One region of the Streptomyces mirabilis genome, then DNA from elsewhere that is predicted to be linked to it. Evidence: riboswitches for the same ligand, from Rfam matches in the RefSeq annotation. Region 1 holds a riboswitch; each other region holds the start of a gene.
What was found. Region 1 has a riboswitch for S-adenosylmethionine ahead of SMIR_RS28225 (aminotransferase class V-fold PLP-dependent enzyme). Riboswitches for the same ligand answer to the same signal wherever they lie in the genome.
Positions count from the first base shown of each region.

Region 1 (9,804 bases):
TGCTGTTGCGGCTCCGCCGCGGGGCGCGAGCAACCACGAATCACCTGCAGACGCCGGACTGCGTGGCGGACCGAGCTCTCAGGCGCCCAAAAGGGCCTTGCGGCGGAGCAGCGAGGCCAATGCGGAGGCGAACTCGACCGGATCCACCGGAAGGGTCACCGCCGCGTCCGCACGGCTCCACGTGGCCAGCCAGGCGTCCTGAGGCCGCCCGATGAGCACCAGCACGGGCGGGCAGTTGAAGATCTCGTCCTTGATCTGCCGGCAGACGCCCATGCCGCCCATCGGAACCGCCTCGCCGTCCAGCACACAGACGTCGATCCCGCCCTTGTCCAGCTCCGTCAGGACGGCGGCGGGCGTGGCGCACTCGATGAACTCGACCTGGGGAACGTCGGGGGCCGGTCTGCGACCGGTCGCCAGCCGCACCTGCCCCCGGGTGTTGGAGTCGTCGCTGTAGACCAGCACCGTGGCGGTCGGCTGCATTGTTCCTCCACGCATCTAAGAAGCACAGCATTGGTCGGGAACTCCTGGTACCGATGGCGCGGATGCTACCCCCTCGAACACCTCGTCAACACCGGTTCGGACAGGGCTTCGATGGGCCATACGGGCAGGACACACCCCATCAACACCCCGAACGGCACCCCCGGGCGTGAGGGCGGGATAAGCGACCGACATAATGTCGGTCGTGGCGACAGCAACGACAGTAGAAACCGGGCACGCGCACCCGTCGGTCAATCGACCGAACCTCACCAGCGTCGGAACCATCATCTGGCTGAGTTCCGAGCTGATGTTCTTCGCGGCCCTCTTCGCGATGTACTTCACCCTGCGATCGGTGACCGGGCCGGATCACTGGAAAGAGATGGCGAGCCATCTCAACATCCCGTTCTCGGCCTCGAACACCACGATCCTGGTGCTCTCCTCCCTGACCTGCCAGCTCGGCGTCTTCGCCGCCGAGCGCGGGGACGTGAAGAAGCTCCGGATGTGGTTCAGCGTCACGTTCGTGATGGGTGCGATCTTCATCGGTGGTCAGATCTTCGAGTACACCGAGCTGGTCAAGAAGGACGGGCTCTCGCTCTCCTCCGACCCGTACGGCTCGGTGTTCTACCTGACCACCGGCTTCCACGGCCTGCACGTGACGGGTGGCCTCATCGCCTTCCTGTTCGTCCTCGGCCGCACCTACGCGGCCAAGAGGTTCACTCACGAGCAGGCGACCGCCGCCATCGTCGTGTCCTACTACTGGCACTTCGTCGATGTCGTCTGGATCGGCCTCTTCGCCACGATCTACTTGATCAAGTAACCGGGCGGCGTCCGCGGCGAACCGATCGCACGCGACGAACCGATCCATTTCCAGAAGCATCGACGCAGAAGATCCTGACACCGGGGTAATCCGTGAAAAAGCTCTCCGCACGACGACGCCATCCGCTGGCGGCGGTCGTCGTCCTACTCCTCGCGCTGGCGGCCACCGGGGGGCTGTACGCCGCGTTCGCACCCGCGAGCAAGGCTCAGGCCGATACGACCGCCCAGTCCCTTGCCATCGACGAGGGCAAGAAGCTCTACTCCGTGGGCTGCGCCAGCTGCCACGGAACCGGCGGTCAGGGGTCCTCCGACGGGCCGAGCCTGGTGGGCGTGGGCGCCGCGGCGGTCGACTTCCAGGTCGGCACCGGCCGTATGCCGGCCCAGCAGCCGGGCGCTCAGATCCCGCGCAAGAAGGTCATCTACTCGCAGGCCGAGATCGACCAGCTCGCGGCGTACATCGCCTCGCTCGGCGCCGGTCCCACGATTCCGACGAAGAGCCAGGTCAGCCCCGAGGGTGCGGACATCGCCAAGGGCGGCGAGCTCTTCCGTACGAACTGCGCGCAGTGCCACAACTTCACCGGCAAGGGCGGCGCGCTGACGCACGGCAAGTTCGCGCCGAGCCTTGAGGGTGTCGACCCCAAGCACATCTACGAGGCCATGCAGACGGGCCCGCAGAACATGCCGTCCTTCCCCGACACCACGCTGTCGGAGAAGAACAAGAAGGACATCATCGCGTACCTCAACGCGGTCAACGGTGACGACACCGAGAGCCCCGGCGGTCTGGAGCTGGGCGGCCTCGGGCCGGTCAGTGAAGGCCTCTTCGGCTGGATCTTCGGTCTTGGCGCCCTGGTCGCCGTCGCCGTCTGGGTCGCCGCTCGGACCGCAAAGGCCAAGAAGTCATGAGTAGCCAAGACATTCCAGAAGAGAACCTGCCCGCTGAGCAGGTCGACGAGCACGGTCACGGCGCGGTAGCCCTCGCGGACGAGACCAACCCGTTCGCGGACCCGGGGCTGCCGCCCCACGAGCCCCGCATCCAGGACATCGACGAGCGGGCCGCCAAGCGGTCCGAGCGCGTCGTCGCCATGCTGTTCACGTTGTCGATGCTGGCCACCGTCGGCTTCATCGCCTCGTACGTGGCGATCCCGAGGGACGAGTCGATCTTCGTCTTCCCGCTCGGGCACATCAGCGCGCTGAACTTCGCGCTGGGGATGACCCTCGGTGTGGCGCTGTTCGCGATCGGCGCGGGCGCGGTCCACTGGGCCCGCACCCTGATGTCCGACGTGGAGATCGCCGACCAGCGTCACCCGATCGAGGCGGAGCCCGAGGTCAAGGCCAAGGTCCTGGCCGACTTCAAGCAGGGCGCCAAGGAGTCGGCGCTCGGCCGCCGCAAGCTGATCCGCAACACGATGTTCGGCGCGCTGGCCCTGTTCCCGCTCTCCGGTGTCATGCTGCTGCGCGACCTGGGCCCGCTGCCCGGCACCAAGCTGCGCCACACGCTCTGGTCCAAGGGCAAGCTGCTCGTCAACATGAACACGAACGAGCCGCTGCGCGCCTCCGACGTCGCCGTCGGCTCGCTCACCTTCGCCAAGCCCGAGGGCCTGGAGGAGCACGACGAGGACTTCCAGCTCCAGATCGCCAAGGCGGCCCTGATGATCGTCCGGCTCCAGCCGGAGAACATCAAGGACAAGCGTGAGCTCGCCTGGTCACACGAGGGCATCGTGGCGTACTCGAAGATCTGCACCCACGTCGGTTGCCCGATCTCCCTGTACGAGCAGCAGACGCACCACGTGCTCTGCCCCTGCCACCAGTCCACCTTCGACCTCTCCGACGGTGCCCGAGTGATCTTCGGCCCGGCCGGTCACGCCCTGCCGCAGCTGCGCATCGGCGTGAACGAACAGGGCTACCTCGAAGCGCTCGGCGACTTCGAAGAGCCCGTCGGTCCTGCCTTCTGGGAGCGCGGATGAGCACTACCACCACTTCCGACTCGCGCCCCTCGCGCGAGAAGGCCCCGGCCGGCGAGAAAGTCGCCGACTGGGCCGACGGACGGCTCGGGATCTACTCCCTGGCCAAGTCCAACATGCGCAAGATCTTCCCCGACCACTGGTCGTTCATGCTGGGTGAGATCTGCCTCTACAGCTTCATCATCATCATCCTCACGGGTGTGTACCTGACGCTGTTCTTCCACCCGTCGATGAACGAGGTCACGTACCACGGCAGCTATGTCCCCCTGCAGGGACAGCTGATGTCCGAGGCGTTCAACTCGACCATGCACATCTCCTTCGAGGTGCGCGGTGGTCTGCTGGTCCGGCAGATCCACCACTGGGCGGCGCTGATCTTCCTCGCCGGCATGTTCGTGCACATGATGCGCGTGTTCTTCACGGGTGCGTTCCGCAAGCCGCGTGAGGTCAACTGGCTGTTCGGCTTCCTGCTGTTCGTCCTGGGCATGTTCACCGGCTTCACCGGTTACTCGCTCCCGGACGACCTGCTCTCCGGCACCGGTGTCCGCTTCATGGAAGGCGCGGTCCTGTCCGTGCCGGTCGTCGGCACGTACCTGGCGTTCTTCCTCTTCGGCGGCCAGTTCCCGGGCGGCGACTTCGTCGCGCGGTTCTACTCGGTCCACATCCTGCTGCTGCCGGGCATCATGCTCGGCCTGGTGGTCGGCCACCTGATCCTGGTCTTCTACCACAAGCACACGCAGTTCGCGGGCCCCGGAAAGACGAACAACAACGTCGTCGGCATGCCGCTGCTGCCGGTCTACATGGCCAAGGCCGGAGGCTTCTTCTTCCTGGTCTTCGGTGTCATCGCGGCCATCGCGGCGATCGCCTCGATCAACCCGATCTGGACCATGGGCCCCTACCGTCCGGACATGGTGTCCACGGGCGCCCAGCCCGACTGGTACATGGGCTTCTCCGAGGGTCTGATCCGTGTCATGCCGGGCTGGGAGATCAACGTCTGGGGTCACACGCTCGTCCTTGGCGTGTTCATCCCGCTGGTGATCTTCCCGCTGGTCCTGGTCGCGATCGCGGTCTACCCGTTCATCGAGTCCTGGGTCACCGGCGACAAACGTGAGCACCACATCCTGGACCGCCCGCGCAACGTCCCGACCCGGACCGCGTTCGGTGCCGCCTGGATCAGCTGGTACTTCGTCCTGCTCGTCGGTGGTGGCAACGACATCTGGGCCACGCACTTCCACCTGTCGATCAACTCGATCACCTGGTTCGTGCGCATCAGCTTCTTCGTCGTGCCGGTCATCGTGTTCGTCATCACCAAGCGGATCTGCCTCGGCCTCCAGCGCCGCGACAAGGACAAGGTGCTGCACGGCCGCGAGTCGGGCATCATCAAGCGCCTGCCGCACGGTGAGTTCATCGAGGTGCACGAGCCGCTCAGCCAGGAGGCCCTGCACACGCTCACGGCGCACGAGCAGTACCAGCCCGCCGAGATCGGCGCGACGGTCGACGAGAACGGTGTCGAGCGCAAGGTGAAGGGTTCGGAGCGGCTGCGCTCCAAGCTCAGCGAGGGCTTCTACGGGGAGGAAAGCCAGATCCCCAAGCCCACGGTCGAGGAGTACAAGGAGATCACGAGCGGCCACGGCCACCACTGATCTTCCGACCGGTTGACCGGTCTTTACTGATCGCCACGGCGAGAGCCTCCGTCCATTGCCTGGACGGGGGCTCTTTGCCGTCTCCGGGCCTGGATAGGGTGTTCCCATCTACACAAGGAGTCCCTTTGCCGGGACGACGGACCCAGGAGCGGCTTATGAGCGCTGTGAACCCCGCTGGAGGCAACACCGCGGCGGGCCGTTCCTGGCCCGTGGTGCTGAACGGCCTGCTCGAGGGCCGCGACCAGAGCGCGGACGACACGGCCTGGGCGATGGACCGGATCATGAGCGGCGAGGCGACGGACGCGCAGATCGCCGGGTTCGCGGTGGCGCTGCGGGCCAAGGGCGAGACGGTCGAGGAGATCTCCGGTCTCGTCCGGACGATGTACGAGCACGCCAATGTGATCGAGGTGCCGGGGGACACGGTCGACATCGTCGGTACGGGCGGTGACGGCGCGAAGACGGTGAACATCTCCACGATGTCGTCGATCGTCGTGGCCGGGACCGGCGCCAAGGTCGTCAAGCACGGCAACCGGGCCGCGTCCTCCGCGTCCGGTGCCTCGGACGTCCTGGAGAAGCTCGGCGTCAATCTGGACCTGACGACGAAGCGGGTGGCCGAGGTCGCGGAGGAGGCCGGGATCACCTTCTGCTTCGCGGTGAAGTTCCACCCGGCGCTGCGTCATGTCGCGGCGGCGCGGGGGCAGTTGGGGATCCGGACCACGTTCAACGTGCTGGGTCCGCTGACGAACCCGGCGCGGGTGAAGGCACAGGCCGTCGGGGTCGCGGACCTGCGGATGGCGCCGATCGTGGCGGGCGTGTTCGCCGAGCGCGGCAACTCCTCGCTCGTCTTTCGCGGCGACGACGGCCTGGACGAACTGACCACCACCGCGACGTCCCGGGTCTGGATCGTCCGCGACGGCAAGGTCACCGAGGAGCGCTTCGACCCGCGTGACGTCGGCCTCGAACTCGTCCCCGTGGAGGCCCTGCGCGGCGCCGACGCGTCCTACAACGCGGACGTCGCCCGTCGCCTGCTCAACGGCGAGACGGGGCCCGTACGGGACGCCGTGCTCCTGAACTCCGCGGCGGCCCTCGTCGCCCTGTCCCCGACCGACGCACCGCTCGCGGACCAGCTCCGCGCCGCGATGGCGAAGGCGGCGGAAGCGATCGACTCGGGGGCGGCGAAGCGAACGCTGGAACGCTGGGTGGCAGCGAGCCAGTCGTAGTCCACTTCTCCGCCCGCGGACCGGTGGGGTTGCTCGCGAAGTTCCCCGCGCCCCTGGGGCGGGGCTGCGCCCCGATTCCCCGCCCGCCCCGGTTTTGTTCGTCCGCGCAGTTCCCCGCGCCCCTTTTTGGGGGCGCGGGGAACTGCGCGATCTTTTGGGGGTCTGGGGGCGGAGCCCCCAGGTGGGGATGGGAAGGGTAGGGGCGGCGGGGGCGAGGAACGTGGGGCCGTCCCCCACTCGGCATCCCGGTATACGGACGCCGGGTTGCGGGCGGAAGATCTTGTGGCAGGATGCCGTATCAGGTCATGAGTGACAGCCATCAGGCCCCGGCCGGCTGTCCGGCAACCCTCCGTCCGTGGCGGGGTGCCCCGGGTGAAGACCAGGCCGTAGGCAGCGAGGTCTACGGCAAGCGCGGACCCCTCGAGAATCCCAGGGGTCCTGGTCGTTCGAGGGAGCCTTCTGTGAGCAAGCGAATGCGATAGGGCGTAGAGCCCCGCCTCCGCACACCCCTTTTGCCTTTCCTCCCTGCGCCGAGCCGTGCAGCCGCACACCCGTACCCCCGTGCACCCGGCCCGCGCAGCGATTCCGCCTGCCTCTCACAGGAGCTCGCCATGTCTGTCTCCACCGCTGCCGCCGACCAGACCGTTTGCGCCCCCCTGCCCGTTCTGGGCCGAGACGTCACCGTCCCGCTCGTGACCGGCGGCGAGGTCACCTACGCCGCGCTCGACTACGCCGCCAGCGCCCCCGCCCTCCAGCGGGTGTGGGACGACGTCGCCGCGTACGCCCCGTACTACGGCAGCGTGCACCGCGGCGCCGGGTACCTCTCCCAGCTGTCCACCGACCTCTTCGAGAACGCCCGCAGGACCGTCGCGGAGTTCCTCGACTGCCGGGGCGACGACCAGGTCGTCTTCACCCGCTCCACCACCGACTCCCTCAACCTGCTCGCCGCCACCCTTCCGGCCGACTGCCAGGTGTTCGTCTTCGAGACGGAACACCACGCCTCGCTGCTGCCGTGGAAGGACGCCCGGGTCACCTACCTCAACGCGCCCCGCACCCCGCAGGAGGCTGTCACGGCCCTGGAGCGGGCCCTCGCCGCCCGTGACCCCCACGGCCCGGCCCTGGTCTGCGTCACCGGCGCCTCGAACGTCACCGGCGAGCTGTGGCCGGTGCGCGAGCTGGCCGCCGCCGCGCACGCGCACGGTGCCCGGATCGTCCTGGACGCCGCCCAGCTCGCTCCGCACCACCCGGTCTCGGTGCGGGACCTCGACGTCGACTGGGTCGCCTTCTCCGGGCACAAGCTGTACGCGCCGTTCGGTTCGGGCGTGCTCGCCGGCCGTGCCGACTGGCTGCGCGAGGCCGAGCCGTACCTCGCGGGCGGCGGCGCGAGCCGCAAGGTCACGCGGCGGGTGGACGGCGGCGTGGACGTGGAGTGGCACGAGAGCGCGGCCCGGCACGAGGCCGGTTCCCCGAACGTCATCGGCGCCTACTCCATCGCCGCCGCCTGCAAGGCGCTGACCGAGGCCGGTTTCGACACGCTCGTCGCCCGCGAGGAGCAGCTGATCGGGGCCGTCCGGGCCGGTCTGGCCGAGGTGCCCGAGGTCCGCGTCCTGTCGCTCTTCGGTGACGACGCCCCGCGCGTCGGCGTCATCTCGTTCGTCGTCGAGGGCTGGAACAGCTCGCACTTCGCGGCCGCGCTGTCCGCCGAGTACGGGATCGGGGTGCGGGACGGTCTCTTCTGCGCCCACCCGCTGGTACGGACGCTGCTCGGCAGCGATCCGCAGACGCAGGGGGAGTGCGGGGCGCCCGAGGCGGCGCCCGGGGAGAAGTCCCTCAACGCGATCCGCGTCAGCTTCGGGGCCGGTACGCCCGACGAGCATGTGGAGCGGTTCGTGCGTGCGGTGAAGGAACTGGTGCGGGACGGTGCGAAGTGGAACTACCGCACGGAGGACGGCCGCTGCGTCCCGGCGGTCTGAGGCCGTCGGCGGTAGGTGGGGGCTCCGCCCCCACGCCCCCGAAGAGATTGTGCTGCTGTGTCTAGCTGTCCAGGCCGATGGCGAACGCCGCCTCCAGGTCGTGCTGGGAGTACGTGCGGAACGCGACGTGGGTGTCCGTCGCCTCGACGCCGGGGATCTTGCTGATCTTGCCGGGGATGACGTCCGCCAGGTCGTCGTGGGCCTTCACCCGGACCATGGCGATCAGGTCGTACGTACCGGTGACGGAGAAGACCTCGCTGACACTGTCCAGCGCGGCGATCGACTCGGCGATCTCGGGGATCCGGTCCACGCTGGTCTTGATGAGCACGATCGCGGTGATCACGGCTGGTTTTCTCCCTCGGGGGCTGCTGTTGCTGGGGTTTTCACTCTAGTCGGCCGCCCGAACCGCACCCACGCGTAGACGAACCCCAGCGAGAAGCCCACCAGGTGGGCCAGATAGGCGACCCCGGGGCCCGAGGGGCTGCGGCCCGCCGCCAGCCATTGCAGGGTCACCCAGAAGGGCAGCACGACCCAGGCGGGGAAGCGCAGCGGCAGGAAGAAGAGGAACGGGAAGAGACTGGTCACCCGGGCCCTGGGGAACAGGTACAGGAACGCTCCCAGGACCGCGGAGATCGCCCCCGAGGCGCCGACCAGAGTCTGCTCGGAGCCGGAGTTGGCGATCGCGTAACCCAGTAGAGCGAGGTAGCCGCAGACCACGTAGAAGACGGCGAACTGGACGTGGCCCATGCGTTCCTCGGTCATCGCTCCGAAGACGTAGAAGAAGAGCATGTTGCCCAGGAGATGGAGCCAGCTGCCGTGGATGAACAGGGCCGTGGCCGGGGTGAGCCAGGCGCTCGGGATCCCGTCGAAGAGCTCGGCGGGGATCACGCCCCAGCGCCGGAAATAGGCCCGCTGGGCGACCACGAGCGCATCCCCGGTGCCGAACGACGGATTGAGCCCCGAGGCGGGGCCGATCAGGAAGATCAGGCAGCACAGGAAGATCAGTCCGTACGTCACCGGCGCGGACTGACCGCGCATCGTCCTGCCGACCGCCGTACCCCAGGTGCTGATCATGGGACAGAGCATGACGTAACCGGACCGATGCGCGCAGAATGCCTCGCCGCCGTGGACGGCCGAGCGTCGAGTACCCGCCAGGCCGTAGGGTAACGAGCCACACGCGCCGGAGACCGGCGCTGGACGGACACTAGAAGGAAAGCGACTGCCACATGACGGTTCCCCTCCCGACCGCCGAGACTCGCTGGCGCTGCACGCTCTGCGGCAACCTCACGCGATTCGACGTGACCCGCTCGTCCAAGGTCGTCGAGTATGTGCACCTCGACCTGGCCGGTGAGCCGAACGTCGAGGAGCGCAAGATGGTCAGTGAGACCATCGAGTCGGTGCGCTGCCGGTGGTGCAACGCGGTGGACCAGGTGGAACTGGTGGACAGGCCGGGCGCCGGCTCCTGAGGGAGCGGGCCCCGCACACACATTGGGGTGACGGATGGTGGAGACCACAGGCGGGGAGCCGGACGACGGCGCCGCTGAGGTGCTCGACCGTCCGCTGCCCGACGGTGTGCGCCGACGGGTCGTACAGATCGTGTCGGACGGGTTCGGTGGGTTGACCGTCACCGAATTGCCCGCCCAATTGCGGCAGTATGCGCGGTTCGCCCCCAATCGGCGGGCGAAGTTCGCCGGCAACGCCATGGCCGCCGCGCTGG
Region 1 is NZ_CP074102.1:6,398,269-6,408,072, forward strand. Features, by position in the region: gene SMIR_RS28195 (response regulator) at 79-480, opposite strand; gene ctaE (aa3-type cytochrome oxidase subunit III) at 674-1,294, shown strand; gene qcrC (cytochrome bc1 complex diheme cytochrome c subunit) at 1,387-2,196, shown strand; gene qcrA (cytochrome bc1 complex Rieske iron-sulfur subunit) at 2,193-3,257, shown strand; gene qcrB (cytochrome bc1 complex cytochrome b subunit) at 3,254-4,894, shown strand; gene trpD (anthranilate phosphoribosyltransferase) at 5,050-6,114, shown strand; SAM riboswitch class IV at 6,416-6,532, shown strand; gene SMIR_RS28225 (aminotransferase class V-fold PLP-dependent enzyme) at 6,726-8,087, shown strand; gene SMIR_RS28230 (Lrp/AsnC family transcriptional regulator) at 8,149-8,430, opposite strand; gene SMIR_RS28235 (rhomboid family intramembrane serine protease) at 8,427-9,161, opposite strand; gene SMIR_RS28240 (hypothetical protein) at 9,314-9,553, shown strand; gene SMIR_RS28245 (NYN domain-containing protein) at 9,588-9,804, shown strand, end outside.

Region 2 (9,804 bases), 1.8 Mb from region 1:
CCTCCATACGCTCCATGTCGGTGGCGAAGTACGCCGAGATGTAGCCCTTGTCGAAGCGCATGCCCTCGGTGAGCTCAAGCTCCAGACCGAAGGTCTGGGACTCCTCGACGGTGATGACGCCTTCCTTGCCGACCTTGTCCATCGCCTCGGCGATGAGCTCGCCGATCTGGGTGTCGGCGGCGGAGATGGAGGCCGTGGAAGCGATCTGCTCCTTGGTCTCGACATCCTTGGCCTGCTCAAGGAGGGCACCGGAGACGGCCTCGACGGCCTTCTCGATACCGCGCTTGAGAGCCATCGGGTTGGCGCCGGCGGCTACGTTGCGCAGGCCCTCGCGGACGAGAGCCTGGGCGAGAACGGTCGCGGTGGTCGTACCGTCACCGGCGACGTCGTCCGTCTTCTTGGCGACTTCCTTGACCAGCTCGGCGCCGATCTTCTCGTACGGGTCCTCGAGCTCGATCTCCTTGGCGATGGAAACACCATCGTTGGTGATCGTGGGGGCGCCCCACTTCTTCTCGAGGACGACGTTGCGGCCCTTGGGGCCAAGGGTGACCTTGACGGCGTCGGCGAGCTGGTTCATCCCGCGCTCGAGACCGCGCCGTGCCTCCTCGTCGAACGCGATGATCTTGGCCATGTGAAGTGGTCCTCCCGGACTGGGGTGGATTGCTCCGGACCGCGCTGGCGCCCGCGACGGACGGCCTGCCTGCCCCGTGGTTCCTTGCACCACCTGGCCTGCGGGCCTCACCGACCCGGTCCTTCGTTATCACTCTCACCTTCAGAGTGCTAACGCCAATGATTAGCACTCGCCCCTGCCGAGTGCAAGCGCCTCCCCTTGATCCGCAGGTGAGAAGGGGCGCGCAACCCGCGCGTCGCGCCGGTGCGCGAGCGGGCCCGCACCGACGGGCAGACAGCCGCGCCGGCGGGCAGACAGTCACATCTACGGACAGACAGACCGAAGGGCTCGCACCCCATGGGATACGAGCCCTTCGTCACGTCGAACAGTCAGTCGGCGCGTGCTTCAGCTGGTCGCGAGCCGGACCATGTCCGCCTGCGGCCCTTTCTGGCCCTGCGAGATCTCGAAATCGACCCGCTGACCCTCTTCCAGGGTGCGGTAGCCGTCCATCTGAATCGCGCTGTAGTGGACGAATACATCCGCACCACCGTCGACCGCGATGAAGCCGTACCCCTTCTCCGCGTTGAACCACTTGACGGTGCCCTGAGCCATGCCTAACTCCCCTATTACTGGCCCTTGCACAGGACCGCACTTCGCGGACCCGGGTCAGACCTCACCCCCCAACGGTTGGGGGTGTGCGCCGGAACGCGTCGACCGCGGCTGAATGTATCTGTCCAACTGCCGTCTGCAACAGGTCAATCGGACGAGAATTCCGGGCATGACTGATCGGGAATATGGGGAGAATTTGCGAAGATTCAGGGCAAGTCGGGCCCCATAAATGCCATATAAGGCTCAAAAGTGCGGGACACTTTGGCTACTTCTTGCCGGACTTCGGGCGCGAACTCATATGCGCCCGGCATGCAAAGTGGAGCGGCTTCCCCAACTCTACCGCGCTCAACCATACAGAATTGCCCCCTCCGCTTCTCTCGCGGAGGGGGCAATTCGATGAACTCTCGGTAATTGGCATTACCAAGGGTAACAATCTCACCCTGGGTAACGGCCCGCGAGGTGGTCAGCCACCGGCGACGGCAGGAATGATCGAGACGCCCGCGCCGTCCGGTGTCGCCGTCTCCAGGCCCTGCTCGAAGCGGACGTCGTCATCGTTCACGTAGACGTTGACGAACCGGCGCAGCTTGCCCTGGTCGTCGAGAACGCGGGCGGAGATACCGGCGTGGTTCTTCTCCAGATCGGCGATGACCTCGCCGAGGGTCCCACCCTCGGCCGTCACCTCGGCCTGACCACCGGTGTAGGTGCGCAGGATGGTGGGGATGCGGACGTTGACGCTCATTCCTTGTGACCTCCGGTCGGGTAGCGCCCCAAAGGGGCGCGGGGAACTGCGCGACCGGCCCCCACCGGCCCGCAGCAGAGAAACAACCCTCCGAGCCAAGCCCTAGGCGAGCCCGGCCTCTCGGAAAGAGTCCAGGTTGGGACGAATGGTCGCCGTCAGCCCCGTACCGGCCACCGCATCCAGCGTCTTCAGACCATCACCGGTGTTCAGAACGACGGTGGTCAGCGTCGGGTCCAGCAGCCCGTTCTCGATCAGCTTCTTCGTCACACCCACCGTCACACCACCGGCGGTCTCCGCGAAGATGCCCTCCGTGCGCGCGAGCAGCTTGATCGCGTCCACGACCTGCTCGTCGTTCACGTCCTCCACGGCCCCACCCGTGCGCCGCGCGATGTCCAGCACGTACGGCCCGTCCGCCGGGTTGCCGATCGCCAGCGACTTGGCGATGGTGTTCGGCTTCTGGGGCCGTACGACGTCGTGGCCAGCCTTGTAGGCGACGGACACCGGCGAGCAGCCCTCGGCCTGGGCGCCGAAGATCTTGTACGGCTTGTCCTCGACCAGTCCGAGCTTGATCAGCTCCTGAAGACCCTTGTCGATCTTCGTGAGCTGGGAGCCGGAGGCGATGGGCACCACGAGCTGGTCGGGGAGCTTCCACCCCAGCTGCTCGCAGATCTCGTACGCCAGGGTCTTGGAGCCCTCCGCGTAGTACGGCCGCAGGTTGACGTTGACGAAGCCCCAGCCCTCGCCGGCCGGGTCGCCGATCAGCTCGGAGCAGAAGCGGTTCACGTCGTCGTAGTTGCCCTCGATGCCGACGAGCTCGCCGCCGTAGATCGCGGCCATGACGACCTTGCCCTGCTCCAGGTCGTGCGGGATGAACACGCAGGAGCGGAAGCCGGCGCGGGCGGCGGCGGCACCCACGGCGCCGGCGAGGTTGCCGGTGGAGGAGCAGGAGAGAGTGGTGAAGTTGAAGGCACGCGCCGCCTCGATGGCCTGCGCCACGACGCGGTCCTTGAAGGAGTGCGTCGGGTTGCCGGAGTCGTCCTTGACGAAGAGCTTGCCGGCCTCGACGCCCAGCTCGCGGGCGAGGTTGTCGGCCTTGACGAGCTTGGTCCAGCCGGGGTTGATGTTCGGCTTGTCGGCGACGTCGGCCGGGACGGGCAGCAGCGGCGCGTAGCGCCAGATGTTCGCGGGGCCCGCTTCGATGCGCGCCCGGAGCTCTTCGGTTTCGTAGGCCGAGAAGTCGTACGCGATCTCCAGCGGGCCGAAACACTCCTCGCAGGCGAAGACCGGGCCGAGCGGCACGCGGTGCCCGCACTCGCGGCAGGAAAGCGCGTCGGCGGGTCCGAGATCCACACCGACTACGGTGGTGGTGTCGCCCGCGACAGGGTTCGTGGTGCTTGCAACAGTCGAACTTGCAACAGTCTGCGCAGCCATGGAGGCGAGGCCCTTTCTCCTCATCTTCCTCACGACGCACTTCGCCGTGAGACGGATTTGGCACCTTCCCTAGCCGGGAGCCTCGCCACATCAATGTGACAGGAACCAGCTGGAGGGTTGCCGGGGCTTCATCGGGCCGTATCCCTCTGCCCCTCTGGATGAGCGGTATTCGGTTGTGTCGTGCGGGTGGTGCGGTGGTCCGCAAATGATCTACGACATGCGATGGTCATCCGCGTTGTTCAAGACTGTAACCGAAGGCCAGGACAGTTGAGATAGTCGTCCGAACCGCGAGATGGATCACACCGTGAGACACCGGGTGATCAGACAGTGAGGAGCCGCAGACTGTGCTGAAGGAAACTGAGCGCTGGCTGAGCAATCGCTCCTGGTCCGTGACCGATCGCCCGCTCCACAGGCTCATGTCCGCCAAACGGGCCACGGGCTCCTCGGTGAGCGTCGTCCTGCCGGCGCTGAACGAGGAGGAGACGGTCGGCGAGATCGTCGCCATCATCCGCCACGACCTGATGCAGCAGGTGCCCCTCGTCGACGAGATCGTCGTCATCGACTCGGGCTCGACCGACCGCACCTCGGAGGTGGCCGCCGCGGCGGGCGCGCGCGTGGTGCACCGGGACGAGATCCTGCCGCGCATCCCGACCGTGCCCGGCAAGGGCGAGGTGCTGTGGCGTTCCCTCCTCGTGACGAGCGGGGACATCATCTGTTTCATCGACGCGGATCTGAAGGAGTTCTCCTCGGACTTCGTCTCCGGGATCGTGGGGCCGCTGCTCACCGAGCCCGGTGTGGACCTCGTCAAGGCGATGTACGACCGTCCGCTCGGCGGTGCGGCGGGGCAGGGCGGCCGGGTCACCGAACTCATGGCCCGCCCCCTCCTCAACATGCACTGGCCGCAGCTGGCCGGCTTCGTGCAGCCGCTCGGCGGGGAGTACGCGGCCCGCCGCTCGCTGCTCGAACAGCTCCCCTTCCCCGTCGGGTACGGGATCGAGCTGGGCATGCTGGTCGACGCCCTGCACCTGGTGGGCCTGGACGCGCTCGCCCAGGTCGACGTGGGCGTGCGCAAGCACCGCCACCAGGACGGGCAGGCGCTGGGCCGGATGTCCGCCGCGATCTACCGAACGGCCCAGCTCCGGCTGGCCCGCGGTCACCTGATCCGCCCGGCCCTCACCCAGTTCGAACGGAGCAGGGACGGTTTCGAGCCGCGCACGTACTCGGTGGACACGGAGGAACGTCCGCCGATGGTCGAAATCTCCGAGTACCAGAAACGAAGGGCGGCGTAGCAGCGCCCCGTCAGGGGCGCGGGGAACTGCGCGACAAGCCCCCACCGGCCCGCGGACGGCATACGGCTGAAGGGAACGTTTGAGCGTTTCGACGCCGGGCTAGGTTTCGATGCATGGCTTCCCCCGCTTCAACGCAAGGCGCCCACAACATCCTCGTCGCATCCAACCGCGGCCCGGTCACCTACGAGGTCCAGGAGGACGGCTCGCTGCGCGCCAGGCGCGGTGGCGGCGGGCTGGTCTCGGGCCTCTCCGCGATCGGGCCGGACGCGGGAGCCCTGTGGGTGTGCTCGGCGCTCGGCGACGGCGACCGCGAGGCGGTCCGGCGCGGGGTCGCCGAGGACGGCGTACGGATGCTGGACATCGACGCCGACGTGCACGCGGACGCGTACAACGGCATCGCGAACTCCGTGCTGTGGTTCGTCCACCACATGCTGTACCAGACCCCGCTGGAGCCGGTCTTCGACGCGGAGTTCCGGCGCCAGTGGGCGTCGTACGAGGCGTACAACCGCGCGTTCGCCGAAGCTCTGGCCGCGGAGGCGGCGCAGGGCGCGGTGGTGATCATCCAGGACTACCACCTGACCCTCGTCCCCGGGATGCTGCGCGAGCTCCGTCCCGACCTGCGGATCGGCCACTTCTCGCACACCCCCTGGGCGCCGGTCGACTACTTCCGGATGCTGCCCGACGACATCGCCGAACAGGTGCTGCGCGGCATGCTCGGCGCGGACCGGCTCGGCTTCCTCACCCAGCGCTGGGCGGACGCGTTCACCGCCTGTTGCGACGCGACCGTCGGCGGGCTCGGCGACACCCGGATCGGCGTGCACGGGCTCGGCGCGGACGCGGACTTCCTGCGCAGGCGCTCGCACGAGGCGGACGTCGCGGAGCGCATGGCCGCGCTGCGCGAGCAGATCGGCGAGGGCCGCAGGACGATCGTGCGGGTCGACCGGACCGAGCTGTCGAAGAACATCGTGCGGGGCCTGCTGGCGTACCGGCAGCTGCTGGAGGACCACCCGGAGTGGCGCGAGCGCGTCGTCCACGTGGCCTTCGCCTACCCCTCCCGCCAGGACCTGGCCGTCTACCGGGACTACACGGCCGAGGTGCAGCGCGTGGCGACCGAGATCAACGCCCGCTACGGCACACCGGGATGGACCCCGGTCGTCCTCCACGTCAAGGACGACTTCGCCCGCTCCCTGGCCGCGTACCGGCTCGCCGACGTCGCCCTCGTCAACCCCATCCGCGACGGCATGAACCTCGTCGCCAAGGAGGTGCCGGTCGTCTCCGACGAGGGATGCGTGCTGGTGCTCTCACGGGAAGCGGGGGCGTACGAGGAGCTGGGCGAGGACGCGATGGTGGTGAACCCGTACGACGTGGTCGGCACCGCGCGGGCGCTGGACTCGGCGCTGACCATGCCGCTGGGCGAGCGGGCGGAACGTACGAAGCGGTTGGCTGCCGCCGGGACGGCGTTGCCTCCGGCGCAGTGGTTTCTTGAGCAGTTGCGGGAGTTGGAGGGCTGAGTCGGGAGTCTTCGGCTGCGGGTGCGTTGTGGCTGGTCGCGCCCACGCGGCGGAGTCGCATATGTCACAGCCCCGCGCCCCTGACGGGGCGCTGTAGTCGGCCGGGGATCAGTGGTCCAGGCGACTCGCCAATGCCTTCAGCAGGCGTACGACTCCTCCGGGGCCGTCGACAACGAGGTCCGCGCGTTCGGCCAGTTCGGTGACTTCCGCGCTGCCGCTGCACACCAGCAGGCCCGGGACGCCGTCCGAGCGGAGTTTGTCGACGGCGGCGAAGGCGGGGAGGTCGCCCAGGTCGTCGCCGGCGTACATGACGGCCTCGGCGCGGACCTCGCGGACGTACTCCAGGAGGGCGACGCCCTTGTCCATGCCCGGGGGACGGAGTTCGAGGACCATCCGACCGGGTTCGACGATCAGGCCATGGCGGGTGGCGAGGTCGGTGAGGGGTTCGCGCAGTGCCTCGAACGCGGCCTGGGGGTCCTCGGCTCGGCGGGTGTGGACGGCGACCGCGCGGCCCTTCTCCTCGATCCAGGTGCCGTGCCAGGCGCCGATCCTGTCGAGGACCCCGGGCAGCTCGGCACGGACGGCGGCGACGCCGGGGTGCGGGGCGGGGGCGTTGACGGTGCCGGTGCGGGCGTCCCAGCGTTCGGCGCCGTAGTGGCCGAGGACGACGAGGTGGTCGAGGCCCGGGACGCCCGCGAAGCCGCCGTGGCGGACCGCTACGCCGGCCGGGCGGCCGGTGACGACGGCCACGGAGGCGACCTTCGGGGCGAGGGCCGCGAGGGCGGGGACCGCGTCGGGGTGGGCGCGGGCCTGCTCCGGGTCGGCGACGATGGGGGCGAGTGTTCCGTCGAAGTCGAGCGCGATGACGGCCCGGTCGGGCCGGGTGAGGATGGCGTCGAGGCCGTCGCGTCCGGCGGGGGTCACGGGGGTCGGCAAGGGTTCCGTGACGTCCGGGGATTCCGGGATTTCCGAGTGGCTGCCCATGCTCCGACCCTATCCGCGCACCCCCGGGCGCACCCACGGCTCACCGAGTCACAGTCCTCGAACGCCGGACGGCCACCCCCGGCCGGTGCCGCTGTCAGCGGTCCGCGCGGCGGCTGTCCCGGATGCGGCGGAGGCGGTTCACCGTGATCGGGTCGTGCGCGAGGGCGCGGGGGTCGTCGAGGAGGGCGTTGAGGAGTTGGTAGTAGCGGACGGGGGCGAGGCCGAGTTGCTCGCGTATCGCTCGTTCCTTCGCGCCGGGCCCCGCGAAGGAACGGCGCTCCATGGCGAGGATCCCCCGCTCCCTCCCGCTCAGTTCGTCCATGACCGCACCGTAGCTCCCGCCACCGACAGCGGGGCTACCCCGCGGAGTCCGTCGTGGTCGCCGCCTGCTGGAGCGAGCCGAGGATCCCGGCCGGGCTGCCGTCCGGGGAGACCGCCTTGCCGATCTGCTTCTTGATGTCGGCGCTGACGGCGGCCCAGGACGTCTTGCCGACCGGATAGAGCTGGGAGGAGGGGAGCTCGTGCAGGAACGGGCTGAGGTCCGCGTCGTCACTGTCCGCCGCCATCGCCTCGGACGCGGACGTCGTGACCGGCAGCAGGTCGTACTCGTGCGAGAAGGCGAGCACGTTCTTCTCGCTGTAGACGTAGTCGAGGAACGTACCGATCTGATCCCGGTGGCCGTTCTTCTTGAAGGCCATCATCCAGTCGGCGACACCCATCGTGGCCCGGCTCTTCCCGCTGACGCCGGGCATCGGCACCATCCCGAACTTCACGCCCTTGTCGGCGGCCATCTTCATCAGCGTGGGGTGCCCGTTGAGCATCCCGACCTCGCCGCGCGCGAACGCCGCGAAGGCGTCCGCGCGATTGAGCTTCGCGGGCGCGACCGGTCCGGTCAGCCCCTTGCCCACCAGGTCGTCCTTGAGCCAGGTGAGGGTGGCGACGTTCTGGGCGGAGTCGAGGCTGTAGGTGCCGACGTCGTCGGTGTAGCCGTCGCCGCCGCTCAGCAGCCACTGCATGGTCTCGGCCTGCGCCTCCTCGGGACCGAGGGGCAGCGCGTACGGGATCTTCACGCCCCGGGCCTTCAGCGCCTGCGCGTCGGCGGCCAGTTCGCTCCAGGTCGTCGGCGCGCTGAGACCCGCGGCGGAGAACAGCTTCTTGTTGAAGAAGAGCAGCCGGGTGGAGGCGGCGAACGGCATGCCGTACTGCACCCGGTTCATCTTCCCCGCGTCGGTGAGCTGCGCGACGAAGTCGGCCTGGACGGGTATGGAGAGCACCTCTTCGGCCTTGTACAGCTCGCCCTTGTCGGCGTAGTCGGCGTACGCGCCGATCTGCGCCATGTCGGGGGCGTCGCCCCGCGCGACCATCTCCTTGACCTTGCGGTCGACGTCCGTCCACGGGTAGACGCTGACCTCGACCTTGGTCCCGGGGTGTTCGGCCTCGTACGCCTTGACGAGCTTGTCCCAGTACTTCTGGGAGCTGTTGGCCTTGGAGTCCCCGTAGTCCGCGGCCACGAGTCTGAGGGTCACGTCCCCGGAACCGGCCGAGCCGCCGCAGCCCGCGAGGGTCGCCGTCATGCCCAGCGCGGACGCCGCCGCGATCAGTACTGTCCTACGTCCTGTCCTACGCCGCTGCACCGCACTTCTCCCAACCCCCGGCCGCCCCTGTCCAGAGGCTGTCCGTCTTTGCTTCTGCGTCCGTTGCATCCGTCTCGGAATGCGGATACAAGGTCTACACCACGCGAGTGGACTAGACCTCTCCTGGGGTAAGGGGCGACACTGTCCCCGTGAGACATGTCATCGCCCTCGATGTGGGCGGCACCGGGATGAAGGCCGCCCTGGTCGGGTCGGAGGGCGAGCTCCTCCACCAGGCCCGCCGGCCCACCGGCCGCGAGCGCGGTCCGGACGCCGTGGTCGACGCGATCCTCGACTTCGCGGCCGAGCTGCGCGCGTACGGCGAGCACCACCTCGGCGAGCCGGCGGCGGCGGCCGGAGTCGCCGTCCCCGGCATCGTCGACGCCGAGGGGGGCGTGGCGGTGTACTCGGCCAACCTGGGCTGGCGCGACGTCCCGATGCGCCGGCTGCTCGGCGACCGGCTGGGCGGGGTGCCGGTGGCGCTCGGACACGACGTGCGCACCGGCGGGCTCGCGGAGGGCCGGATCGGCGCGGGGCAGGGGGCCGACCGTTTCCTGTTCGTCCCCCTCGGTACCGGCATCGCGGGCGCGATCGGCATCGACGGCGGCGTCGAGGCGGGCGCGCACGGTTTCGCGGGCGAGATCGGCCATGTCGTCGTACGCCCCGGCGGGACCCCGTGTCCGTGCGGGCAGCACGGCTGTCTGGAGCGGTACGCGTCCGCCGCCGCCGTCAGCCAGGCCTGGGCCGAGGCCTGCGGGGACCCGAAGGCGGACGCCGCCGACTGTGCGAAGGCCGTCGAGTCCGGGGACGCGCGGGCGCGGGAGGTCTGGCAGGACGCCATCGACGCGCTCGCCGACGGGCTCGTCACCGCGCTCACCCTGCTGGACCCGCGCACTCTGATCATCGGTGGCGGTCTCGCCGAGGCCGGGGAAACCTTGTTCACACCGCTACGGGCCGCCGTCGAGCGGCGCGTCACCTTCCAGAAACTGCCGTCCCTCGT
Region 2 is NZ_CP074102.1:4,631,831-4,641,634, reverse strand. Features, by position in the region: gene groL (chaperonin GroEL) at 1-631, opposite strand, end outside; gene SMIR_RS20605 (cold-shock protein) at 1,016-1,222, opposite strand; gene SMIR_RS20600 (MoaD/ThiS family protein) at 1,683-1,958, opposite strand; gene thrC (threonine synthase) at 2,061-3,389, opposite strand; SAM riboswitch class I at 3,407-3,554, opposite strand; gene SMIR_RS20590 (glucosyl-3-phosphoglycerate synthase) at 3,734-4,678, shown strand; gene SMIR_RS20585 (alpha,alpha-trehalose-phosphate synthase (UDP-forming)) at 4,792-6,189, shown strand; gene otsB (trehalose-phosphatase) at 6,298-7,173, opposite strand; gene SMIR_RS20575 (DUF3263 domain-containing protein) at 7,268-7,495, opposite strand; gene SMIR_RS20570 (ABC transporter substrate-binding protein) at 7,530-8,747, opposite strand; gene SMIR_RS20565 (ROK family protein) at 8,957-9,804, shown strand, end outside.
Region 2: it holds a riboswitch for S-adenosylmethionine, as region 1 does, so the genes downstream of both, thrC (threonine synthase) here and SMIR_RS28225 (aminotransferase class V-fold PLP-dependent enzyme) in region 1, are expected to answer to the same signal.

Region 3 (9,804 bases), 5.9 Mb from region 1:
CCGCGCTGGGCCAGGATCGCCCGCTCGGTCAGCTCCTTGAGCCTCCCCCGGCCTTCGGCCGGGGGGACCCCCATCTTGCTTCGCTCGCCGTGCCGGCGTACGCCGATCAGCTCGCCGTTCAGGCTGACATGGCCGATCTCGGGCTTCTCCAGGTGGTTGATCACCCTGAGGAGGGTGGACTTGCCGGAGCCGGACGGACCGAGGATCACGGTGACCTCTCCGGGCCGTACCGTCAACTCCACTCCGTTCAGTACGCGTTGGGTGCCGTACCACTTGTGCACATCGCGCACCTCGACGGCGGCCGGTCGGATCGCGAGCGTCTCGCCGGTCATATCGCCGCCTCCTTGCGGACCCGGGCCCGCAGGTCACGCAGAGCGGTACGGACCTTCCGCAACGGGGTCGGCGGGAGGGAGCGCAGCGCGCCCCGCGAGTAGTACCGCTCGACGTAGAACTGGACGACGGACACGACGCTCGTGAGGATCAGGTACCAGGCGGTGGCGACCAGCAGCAGCGGCACGATGTCGCCGGGGTAGGTGGATCCCATGCTCTGCACCGAGCCGAAGAGGTCGAGCAGCGAGACGTAGAAGACCAGCGAGGTGCCCTTGATCAGGCCGATCAGCTGGTTGACGTAGTTCGGGGTGATGGAGCGCAGCGCCTGCGGGAACACGATCTTCCTGAACTGGTAGCCCTTGGGCAGACCGAGTGCGGAGGCCGCCTCGTGCTGGCCCTGGTCGACGGAGAGGATGCCGCCGCGGACCACTTCCGCCGCGTACGCCGCCTCGTTGAGGCTCAATCCGACGACCGCGACGACCATGTCGGTGGCGAGCCGGGACTCGTCGAAGGTGAGGAAGGCGGGGCCGAAGGGGACACCGAGGCTCAGCGTCTTGTAGAGCGCGCTGAAGTTGTAGAGGAAGAGCAGGACGACGATGAGCGGCACCGAGCGGAACAGCCAGATGTAGATCCAGCTCACCGCGCGCAGCACGGGGCTCCTGGAGAGCCGGGCCAGGGCGAGCAGGATGCCGCCGAGCAGGCCCAACACGGCGCTGTAGAGGGTCACTTCGAGGGTGATGAGCAGGCCGTCGAGGATCGCGGGACGCAGGAACCAGTACTGGAACCTGTCCCACTGGAAGAAGGGGTTGGTCGCCAGCCCGTGGACGATCTGGGCGACCACGACGAGCACGATCGCCGAGGCGATCCAGCGGCCGGGGTGGCGCAGGGGCAGCACGCGCTGTGCCGCGGCCGGGCGGGGCTCCGTCGTGCTCAACGGCACGGCGGAGCCCAGGGATTCACTCATGGAGGGCTCCAACGAATGCGGACACACCGCCGCGGCCCGTACGACGGCGGTGCGCGCGGGGACAGACGGATGTCAGGGAGTACGGAGGGGGAGGCTCACCGGCAGCGCACCGACAGGGTGGCGGGCAAGGGATGTTGAGCCGTGCGGACGTTCAACGTCGCGGAAGGCGGAAGCGGTCAGCCCTGACAGAGACAGCGGGCGCCGCGGGAGGTACAACACAGTGCGGTGGCGGCGCAGCCGTGGCGCCGCGAAGCGGTCGTCCCGTCAGCTGCGTACATCGCGTTCACCGTCACCGTTCCGCCCCGCTGGGCCTCGAACGCACCGGAATCGATCCGGTCCGATGCGGCGTAAGTTAGGCATGGCCCCAAACGAATGTCAACGCGCACCGGCCGGAATGACCACGTGGTGAGACCGCGCATATGCCTTCTTGACGGCTCCGCGGACCGGACCGAGACTGACGGGGACGGTCACGATTGTCAGCGCCCGTCGTGCGGGTTTCTCCCGTTCGACGCGGTTATCGGCCCCGGCCCACTGACAGGCAACCCTTCCACCGCGACGGGGTGCCCCGGGTGACGACCGGGTTCCGCCGGTGCGGCGGGACAAGCGTGGTCTCGCCTCTCGCGAGCCCCGGACACGGGAGCGATAGGAATGGCCAGGAGGAGCACGAACGGTCTGACCAGGCGCCTGCACATCGATCTGCAGCGGGTCTCCAGCGCGTACTAGTCCAGGCGGTCCGTCCAGCGCGTACTGGTCCATGCGGTCCGTCCGGTCGGGCACGTCCCACGATCCGGACCGGTCCGTACGTCAGCGCAGTCACTCCGTTCCGCCACCGCCGCCCAACGGGCCGCGGGGGCTTCGACGTTCCCTGGAGAGTCATGCCCAAGACAGTCTCGCTCGCCGCGCCTCGCCCCCACCGCATCCGCAGCCGCATCGGCGTCGGCCTGGCCGGCGGTTTCTACCCGGCGCCGCACCGCTATCAGCTGTACCTCACCGAGGGCTGTCCGCGTTCGCTGCGCATCTCGGTCACCCTGGAGCTGCTCGGTCTCCACGACTCGGTCGCCACCACGCTGCTGACGCTTCCCGCCGAGACACCCGACGCGTTCGCCGCACTGCGCGGCGCGTACGAGGCCACCTGGCACCACTACGACGGTCCGCTCACCGCGCCCGCGCTGTGCGACCGTTGGAGCGGACGGATCGTGAGCAACCACACGCCCGACATCCTGCGTGACCTCGCCGGGCTGCCGGTCTGCCAGAACGACGCCCGCCTCCCCCGGCTGAACCCACCGGCCCTCACCGCGGACATCGACGCCCTGCGCGAACTTCTCGACCGGGACGTCACTCCCACCGCGCCGCCGCTTGCGCGCACGACGGCACTCCAGTCACTGGACCGGCAACTCGCCCCGCGAGCCTACGCGTTGGGCGACGAGCTGACGGCCGCGGACGTCGACCTCTGGGTGGCCCTGACCCGATTCGACCCGACGGAATCCCTCGCCCCGTTCGGTCGGCTCCGGGACTACGTACGTCGGCTCGACGCCCACCCTGCCTTCCACGGAAAGGTGCGCTGAGCGCGTACGCCAAGGTCGCCGGGGCCGGTAGGGCCGCAGGGCCCGGGCCCCGGCGCCGCGTCGGCTCAGGCCTTGGCGCGGGTGAAGACGAGCGTGCCGGTGACGGTCGTCAGGCCGCGGATCATGCCCATCTGGTTCCAGCCCATGTCGAACTGATCGCGGTCCACGGTGAACTCCGCGGTGAGCGTGACGCTGTCGGCGCTCGCCCCGGTCACGCGGCCGGTGACGGGCTGCGGCCGGCTGATGCCGCGCACGGTCAGCTGCCCGTTGATCTCCACGGTGTCGTCCTGACCGAGGACGGCGTCGCGGACGGCGAAGGTGATCGTGGGGTGGCGGTCGGCGTCGAAGAGGTCGACGGAGCGGAGGTGCTTGTCCCGCTTGGCGTTCTTCGTGTCCAGGGACGCGACGTCCAGGGTGATGGTGCCGCGGGCGGTCCCGTCGGGCTGTACCTCGCCCTCTCCGGTGACTCCCGTGAAGGTGCCCTTCACGGTGACCATGCCCCACATCGTCTTGTGCTTGATGGCGACGACGGTACGGGCGGGGTCGAGCTGCCACAGGCCGGTTTCGACGGCGACGGTCATGAGAGTTCTCCAGACGGTTACGGGCGGTGCACAGGGGTGCGCGACGCACGGGGGCGCGCGGCACACGGGGACTGTGGGGACAACGCGGTCATCCAAATTTGGATGACTCCACGCTAGCCGGTTCTTCAAATTTGGACAACCGGTAGACTGGGACACTATGGCCGACCCTTCCGCCCCCGCTGACCTGCCCGAACACGAGCCGTCGGGTGACAGTGAGCTGCTGCCCGCCCCGCTGCGGGCCTGGATGCGTCTCCTGGCGGCGGCCGGGGCGATCGAGCAGCAGCTGCGCGCCCGCGTCAAGGACACCCTCGACGTCTCGCACGACGAGTTCCTGGTGCTGTGCCTGCTGGCCGACCAGCCCGGGTCCAGCCTGCGGATGACCCAGATCGCGGAACTGCTGGGCCGCCCCAAGACGCGGCTGACCTATCAGGTGGCGTGTCTGCAGCACGCGGGACTGATCACACGGCGGTCTGCGTGCAGCGACCGGCGCGGTATCGAGGTGGTCCTCACGGACAAGGCGCGGCGGCTGCTGCGCGAGTCCACCGGGCCGCTGGCCGACGCCGTCTCGCAGGCCATCGCGCAGACGGCCTGCGCGCAGCGGTACGAGGCACTGCACGACTTGTTGCCACCCTCGCCGCGTCCCGGTGCGGACTCCGGGCAGGTCGAGGGTGGCGATGCGGCCCCCGCGGGGCCGAGGAAGTAGCCCCTTCAGGGCCGGACAGGCCTACGGGGGCCCGGAGTTGGACGCCGGGCGGCGCGGAACGCCGGGTATCGGGGGGCGAACCGACGGATGCCGGGGGGCGGACCGGCGGATGCCTGGGGCGAAGCGGCGGATCAGAACCCGGGGAAGACGCGTCGCAGGTCGTCGAGGGTGAGAGCGTCTCCCTTGAGGGTCACCTCGGCCGGGGTGTGGTCGGCGGCATGGCGGCCGGTGACGAGCCGCAGCCACCACTCCGACGGTGCGCTCAGGACGGCGTCGGGCTCGCCAGGCTCGTCGGTGAGCACGACCGCGTCGACCAGGTCGAGCCCGAACGCGCGCCGCGGAGCGGTGGTGTGGACGGCGAGGCGAACCCGCCGTCCACCGAGGGCCTCGACCTTGCCGAGGAAGCCTATGAGCAGTCCGGCCTGGTCGAGGAGGGGCTCGACCGCGGCGGGCGCCAGGACCGCCGTACGGTCGAAGGCCACCTCCACGTCCCAGGTGTGGTGGGTGAACTCGCCGAGCCGCAGACCCGCCACCGTCGCGACGTCCACGGGCGCGGGCAGGAAGCCGAGGTCGACCCGGAGTTCGGCACGGGCCCGCGGGTCGAGAGCCTCGTACCCACGCACCAGCGCCTCGTTGGCGGTCACGAAGCTCTCGGCGCGCTCGACCGGGGACATCGCGTCCCAGCGCGCCCACACCGACTTGTTGAAGTCGCCGCCCTTGGGCCCGGTTCGGTTCAGCGCGCCCTCCAGGGAGGCCAGGCCGATCTCCGCGCCGCTGCCCAGGTGGCTGAGGACCTGGGACACGTCCCACTCAGACGCCCCGGACGGCCGGGTGAGGTCGGCGGTGGCGAGCCCGTGCACCACGGCGGTCAGGTAGTCGTGTCCGCCGCGCAGGGCGTCGATGGTCTGGTCGGCACGGTCGTTCATGTCTCAACTCCGTTGAGGTGAAAGCGGTCTGTGTCGGTACGGAGGGTTCAAGGGTTCACACCGCGGTCTGGAAGGACCGCTTGGAGAAGCCCATCATGAAACCATCGACGGTGGTGCGCACCGCCCGGTCGGCACTCGGGGCGGCGCCCAGCGTGACGAACAGCGGGATGTAGTGGTCGACCGTCGGATGGGCGTACGGCATACCGGGCGCCCTGGTCCGGAAGGCCGCGAGTTCGTCGACGTCCCCGCGGGCGAGCGCGTCGGCGACCCAGGTGTCGAAGTCCGAGGACCAGCCCGGCACTTCGCCCCGTGTCAGCATCTCGCGGGTGATGAAGGGCAGTCCGTGCGTCATGAACCCCGAGCCGATCACGAGGACGCCCTCCTCCCGCAACGTGCCGAGCCGGGCGCCGAGTTCGAGGAGCCGACCGGGGTCGTGGGTGGGCATGCTGAGCTGGAGCACCGGGATGTCACCCAAGGGGTACATGGCCATCAGCGGCACCCAGGCGCCGTGGTCGAGACCGCGGGAGGGGTGCTGGTACAGCGGCTCGCCGTCCGGCATGGTCCCGGCCACGCGGTGCGCGAGGGCGGTCGCGTCGGGAGTGTCGTACGTCATCGTGTAGTAGCGCGGGTGGAAGCCGCCGAAGTCGTAGACGAGCGGGGTGTGCGCCGCCGGGGCGGAGAGGCACAGCGGTGCCGCCTCCCAGTGCGCGGAGACGATCAGGACGCTCTTCGGCTTCGGCAGGGACTGGGCCCACTCGAACAGTTCCCGCAGCCACGGCCCGTCGTCGAACAGCGGGGGCGCGCCGTGGCTCAGGTACAGCGCGGGAAGGGGTCCGTCCGCGGGCGTCCACACGCGCTGGGACCGGGCTCGCGGCAGCGCGTCGACCAGGAACCGGTCGTACGCTCCGGCGGGCACCTCGGGATCGAGGAGGGAGTTCATGCCGGTCCTTACGTGAGTGAGGGTGCCCCGGCTCGCGGGCTCAGGTTTTAAGTTGAACCTTCAAGTTTGACTGTAGGTCGTCCCACTTGAGACGTCAACCAAACGGCCGCGGATGGTGGCGCTGGAGGCCCCGAGAAAGACGACGCCGTACGCAATCGGAAGTAGTCCGATCTTCGTATGCGTGATCGGACGCCCGTTGGACGCGGTGGCCGACGGGCTTCACTAGGGTCGGCAGGAGTCCACGGTCAGGCGCAGCTCAGCGGTGGACCGTCCGGAGTTCGGGCTGCCCGCCGAAGGAGTCCACCGCGTGTCGCACCATCCCTCCGTTCCCTCGCCGAACGACCGGATCACCGGCCCCCACCCCGCCCGGCACACCGCGTTGCTCCTGCTGCGCGGGTACACCGACGGCGACGCGCGGGCAGTCGCCAAGGCTCTGGACACCCTGGACGAGACCGCCCTCGACGACACGTACACCCATCTCTGTGCCGTCATGGACGTCACCCTGCGCCTCACCCTGACCGCCCAACCCGCGGCCCGCGACGTGGGCCGGGCCGCCGAGCAGGCGGCCACGGCGGCTCCCCCGCACTACGAGTTCGCCTTCGGGCAGGCAGTCCGGGCCTGGGCCGCGGGCGACACGGAGTCCCTGACCCGCGCCGCCGACGCCGACCTCCCGGGGGCCCTGCATCTGCTGGCGGTGATGACCGTGGCCCTCGGCGTCTCCGTCCTCGACCACGACGGTCTGAACGCCCTGCTCAACTGTCTCCCCGAAGACCCGCACTGATCGCGACGGCCACCTGACCGGCGCTCCCCGGTCAGCATCATCCGGACCACACCGTCCGCCCCATGGCGACCGTCCGATCAACGGCGACCGTCGGATCAACGGCGACGGTCCGGTCAACGGCGACCGCCCCCGTGGCGCCGCGCCGACTCGTCCTCCTGGGCCATGCGCCGCAGCGCCATCAGCGCGGGTTCGAGCAGGACCGTGAGCAGCAGCGCGCGCTCGGCCAGTTCCAGCGGGTCGTCGATTCCGTCCAGTTGGTCGAGGTCGAGCGCCGCGGTCCGTTCGGCCAGCCGGGCGTACGGCACGAGTGCGCTCCGGTCGAGCGGGACACCGAGGCCGCGCAGCGAGCCCAGGGTCTCGGCCAGAGTCGCCCGCGCGGGCGCCGACTCGTGGACGTCCCAGCCCAACTCCTCCACGAGCGCGTCGACTTCGGCCCGTTCAGTGGAGTCCTGCGCGGAATCCTCGGCGGGCCCGATCGAACCGAGGGTGAGCCCGAGCAGGCGATGGGTGTCGCCGGCGCGCTCCGCCAGGGCCCCCAGGACCTCCCGGGTGGTATTGACGGACAGCCCCCGGACGCCGGTCAGCGCGCGGATCAGACGGAGCCTGCGCAGATGGTTCCCGTCGTACTCGGCCTGGGTCGCCGACAGTTGCCGGCCGGCCGGGAGCAGCCCCTCTCGGAGGTAGTACTTGATCGTCGTGACGGAGACCCCACTGAGGCGGCTCAGCTCGGACATACGCATCGGATCGGCTCCGCTCTGGTCATTGGATACCTCTACTGTCTAACATGGATAGCGGAGGTATCCAATGAGCGCTCCCCTGGACCTCCGTCCGTCGTCCTGCCTCCGTGGAAGAAGGCGCCACCGTGCCCACACTCCCCTGGACCACCGTCAACGTGCCCGCACCGGACTCGCGGGCGTTCGTCATGGCCTCGCGCTTCGAGGTCCGTTCCTTCCGTGACGTACCGCGCTTCTTCCTGCGGTCCCTGGCCGCGTGGAAGCAGGTGAAGAGCGCGCCCGGCGCGTACGGCGCCACGCTCGTCGCCCAGCCGCTCAAGCGCACCTTCTGGACGCTGTCGGCCTGGGAGGACAAGCGGGCCCTCTACACGTACGCGAAGACCGAACCGCACCGCTCGATCATGACCGGGCTGCGGTCCACGACGAGCGGCTCGGTCTTCACCTTCTGGGAGCTTCCGGCCTCGGAACTCCCCCTCGACTGGGCGGACGCCCGGCGACGGCTCGCCGAGCAGGAGCGCGCCGACGCCACCGGCGAGCGCGGACCCTCGGGCGCCGGACCCGGCACCGCCTGACACTCCCCCGCTCCTCCCCGCCCCTCCCCTGGACCGACTCGTCATCTCCCAAGGAGACGTACCGACATGACGCTGTCCAAGGAAAGCCCGGCATTGGACGACCCCCCGGTCGCCCGGGCGCGCGAACGACGAAGGGTGCCGCTGTGGCTCGCGATCGTCGCGTGCAGCGTGCCCATGTTCATGGTCGCGCTGGACAACCTCGTCGTCTCCACGGCACTGCGCACCCTGGCCGTGGACCTGGAGGCGTCCACCCAGCAGCTCCAGTGGTTCGTCAACGCGTACGTGCTCAGCTTCGCCTGTCTGCTGATGACGGGTGCCGCCCTGGGCGACAGGTTCGGACGCCGACGGGTCTTCGTGATCGGCATCGTCGTCTTCACCCTGGCCTCCGCCGGCTGCGGACTGGCCGACAGCAGCGCGCAGTTGATCACCTACCGCGCCGTCCAGGGCTTCGGTGCCGCGGCCGTGATGCCGCTGTCGCTGACCCTGCTCTCCCAGGCCGTGCCGGAGCGGCTGCGCGGCCTCGCACTCGGTCTGTGGTCGGGCATCAGCGGGCTGGCGGTGGCGATGGGCCCGGTGGTCGGCGGCGCGGTGGTCGACGGGCTGGACTGGCGGTGGATCTTCTGGATCAACGTGCCGGTGGGGGTCGTGGCCGTACCGCTCATCCTGCTCACCCTGCGCGAGAGCTCGCTTCCGGGCATCCGCCTCGACCTGATCGGGATGGTCCTCGCGGCCGCCGGACTGTGCGCCGTGGTGTGGGGCATCGTGCACGGCGACACGGACGGCTGGACGTCGGCGAAGGTGCTGGGGGCGTTCCTGGGGGGCGCGGCACTGCTCGCCGCCTTCGTTGCCTGGGAGGCGCGGGTTCCCGAGCCGATGCTGCCGCTCTCGTTCTACCGGGTACGGGCCTTCACCCTGACCAACGTCGTCTCCGCGGCGATGTACTTCGGCGTCTTCGGTTCACTGTTCCTGCTCGCCCAGTACCTCCAGATGGTGCCGCAGCGCACACCGTTCGAAGCCGGAGTGCGCACCCTCGCCTGGACCCTGATGCCCATGTTCGTCGCCCCCGTCGCCGGACTGCTCTCCGACCGGGTGGGCGGCGGCCGGCTGATGGCCCTCGGGCTCTTCCTCCAGGGCGTGGGTCTCGGCTGGATCGACGTGGTCGCGGACATCGACACCCCGTACTCCTCCCTCGTCGCCCCGATGATCGTCGCCGGTGTCGGTATGGGCCTCGTGTTCGCCCCGACGGCCGCGGTCGTTCTCGGCTCGGTCAGCAAGGAGCACGCCGGCAAGGCCTCCGGCGCCAACACCACCGTCCGCGAGATCGGCGGCGCCCTCGGTATCGCGGTCCTCAGCTCGGTCTTCGTCGCCCACGGCAGCATGGGCACGCCCCAGCGGTTCATCGCCGGTCTGCACCCGGCGGTGTGGGTCGGCGTCGCGGTCGTCCTCGTGGGCGCGGTGTGCGCGCTGGGCATCCCGCGCAGGCCGCGGTCGGAGGGGGCGGACGTGTGAACGCCGGTCCGCTCGGCGCTCCGTGAGAGGCGCGGGGCCCCGTGGTGCTCCGTGAGAGGCGCGGTGCCACCGTGGCGCTCCGTGCGCGGCGCGTCGCTGTCCGCCGCGCCGCCGCAGCCCCCATCCTGGCCTGGTACGGGCGCCAGTACCCGCCCACGCAGGTCCGCGCCGCACCCACCCACGGAGAGCCATGGCCGCC
Region 3 is NZ_CP074102.1:481,433-491,236, forward strand. Features, by position in the region: gene SMIR_RS02160 (amino acid ABC transporter ATP-binding protein) at 1-332, opposite strand, end outside; gene SMIR_RS02165 (amino acid ABC transporter permease) at 329-1,294, opposite strand; SAM riboswitch class IV at 1,760-1,906, shown strand; gene SMIR_RS44795 (putative leader peptide) at 1,943-2,017, shown strand; gene SMIR_RS02170 (glutathione S-transferase C-terminal domain-containing protein) at 2,170-2,859, shown strand; gene SMIR_RS02175 (YceI family protein) at 2,925-3,440, opposite strand; gene SMIR_RS02180 (MarR family winged helix-turn-helix transcriptional regulator) at 3,598-4,143, shown strand; gene SMIR_RS02185 (maleylpyruvate isomerase family mycothiol-dependent enzyme) at 4,275-5,069, opposite strand; gene SMIR_RS02190 (dioxygenase family protein) at 5,125-6,009, opposite strand; gene SMIR_RS02195 (hypothetical protein) at 6,317-6,790, shown strand; gene SMIR_RS02200 (MerR family transcriptional regulator) at 6,904-7,530, opposite strand; gene SMIR_RS02205 (DUF3291 domain-containing protein) at 7,653-8,096, shown strand; gene SMIR_RS02210 (DHA2 family efflux MFS transporter permease subunit) at 8,163-9,605, shown strand; gene SMIR_RS02215 (YhgE/Pip domain-containing protein) at 9,796-9,804, shown strand, end outside.
Region 3: it holds a riboswitch for S-adenosylmethionine, as region 1 does, so the genes downstream of both, SMIR_RS44795 (putative leader peptide) here and SMIR_RS28225 (aminotransferase class V-fold PLP-dependent enzyme) in region 1, are expected to answer to the same signal.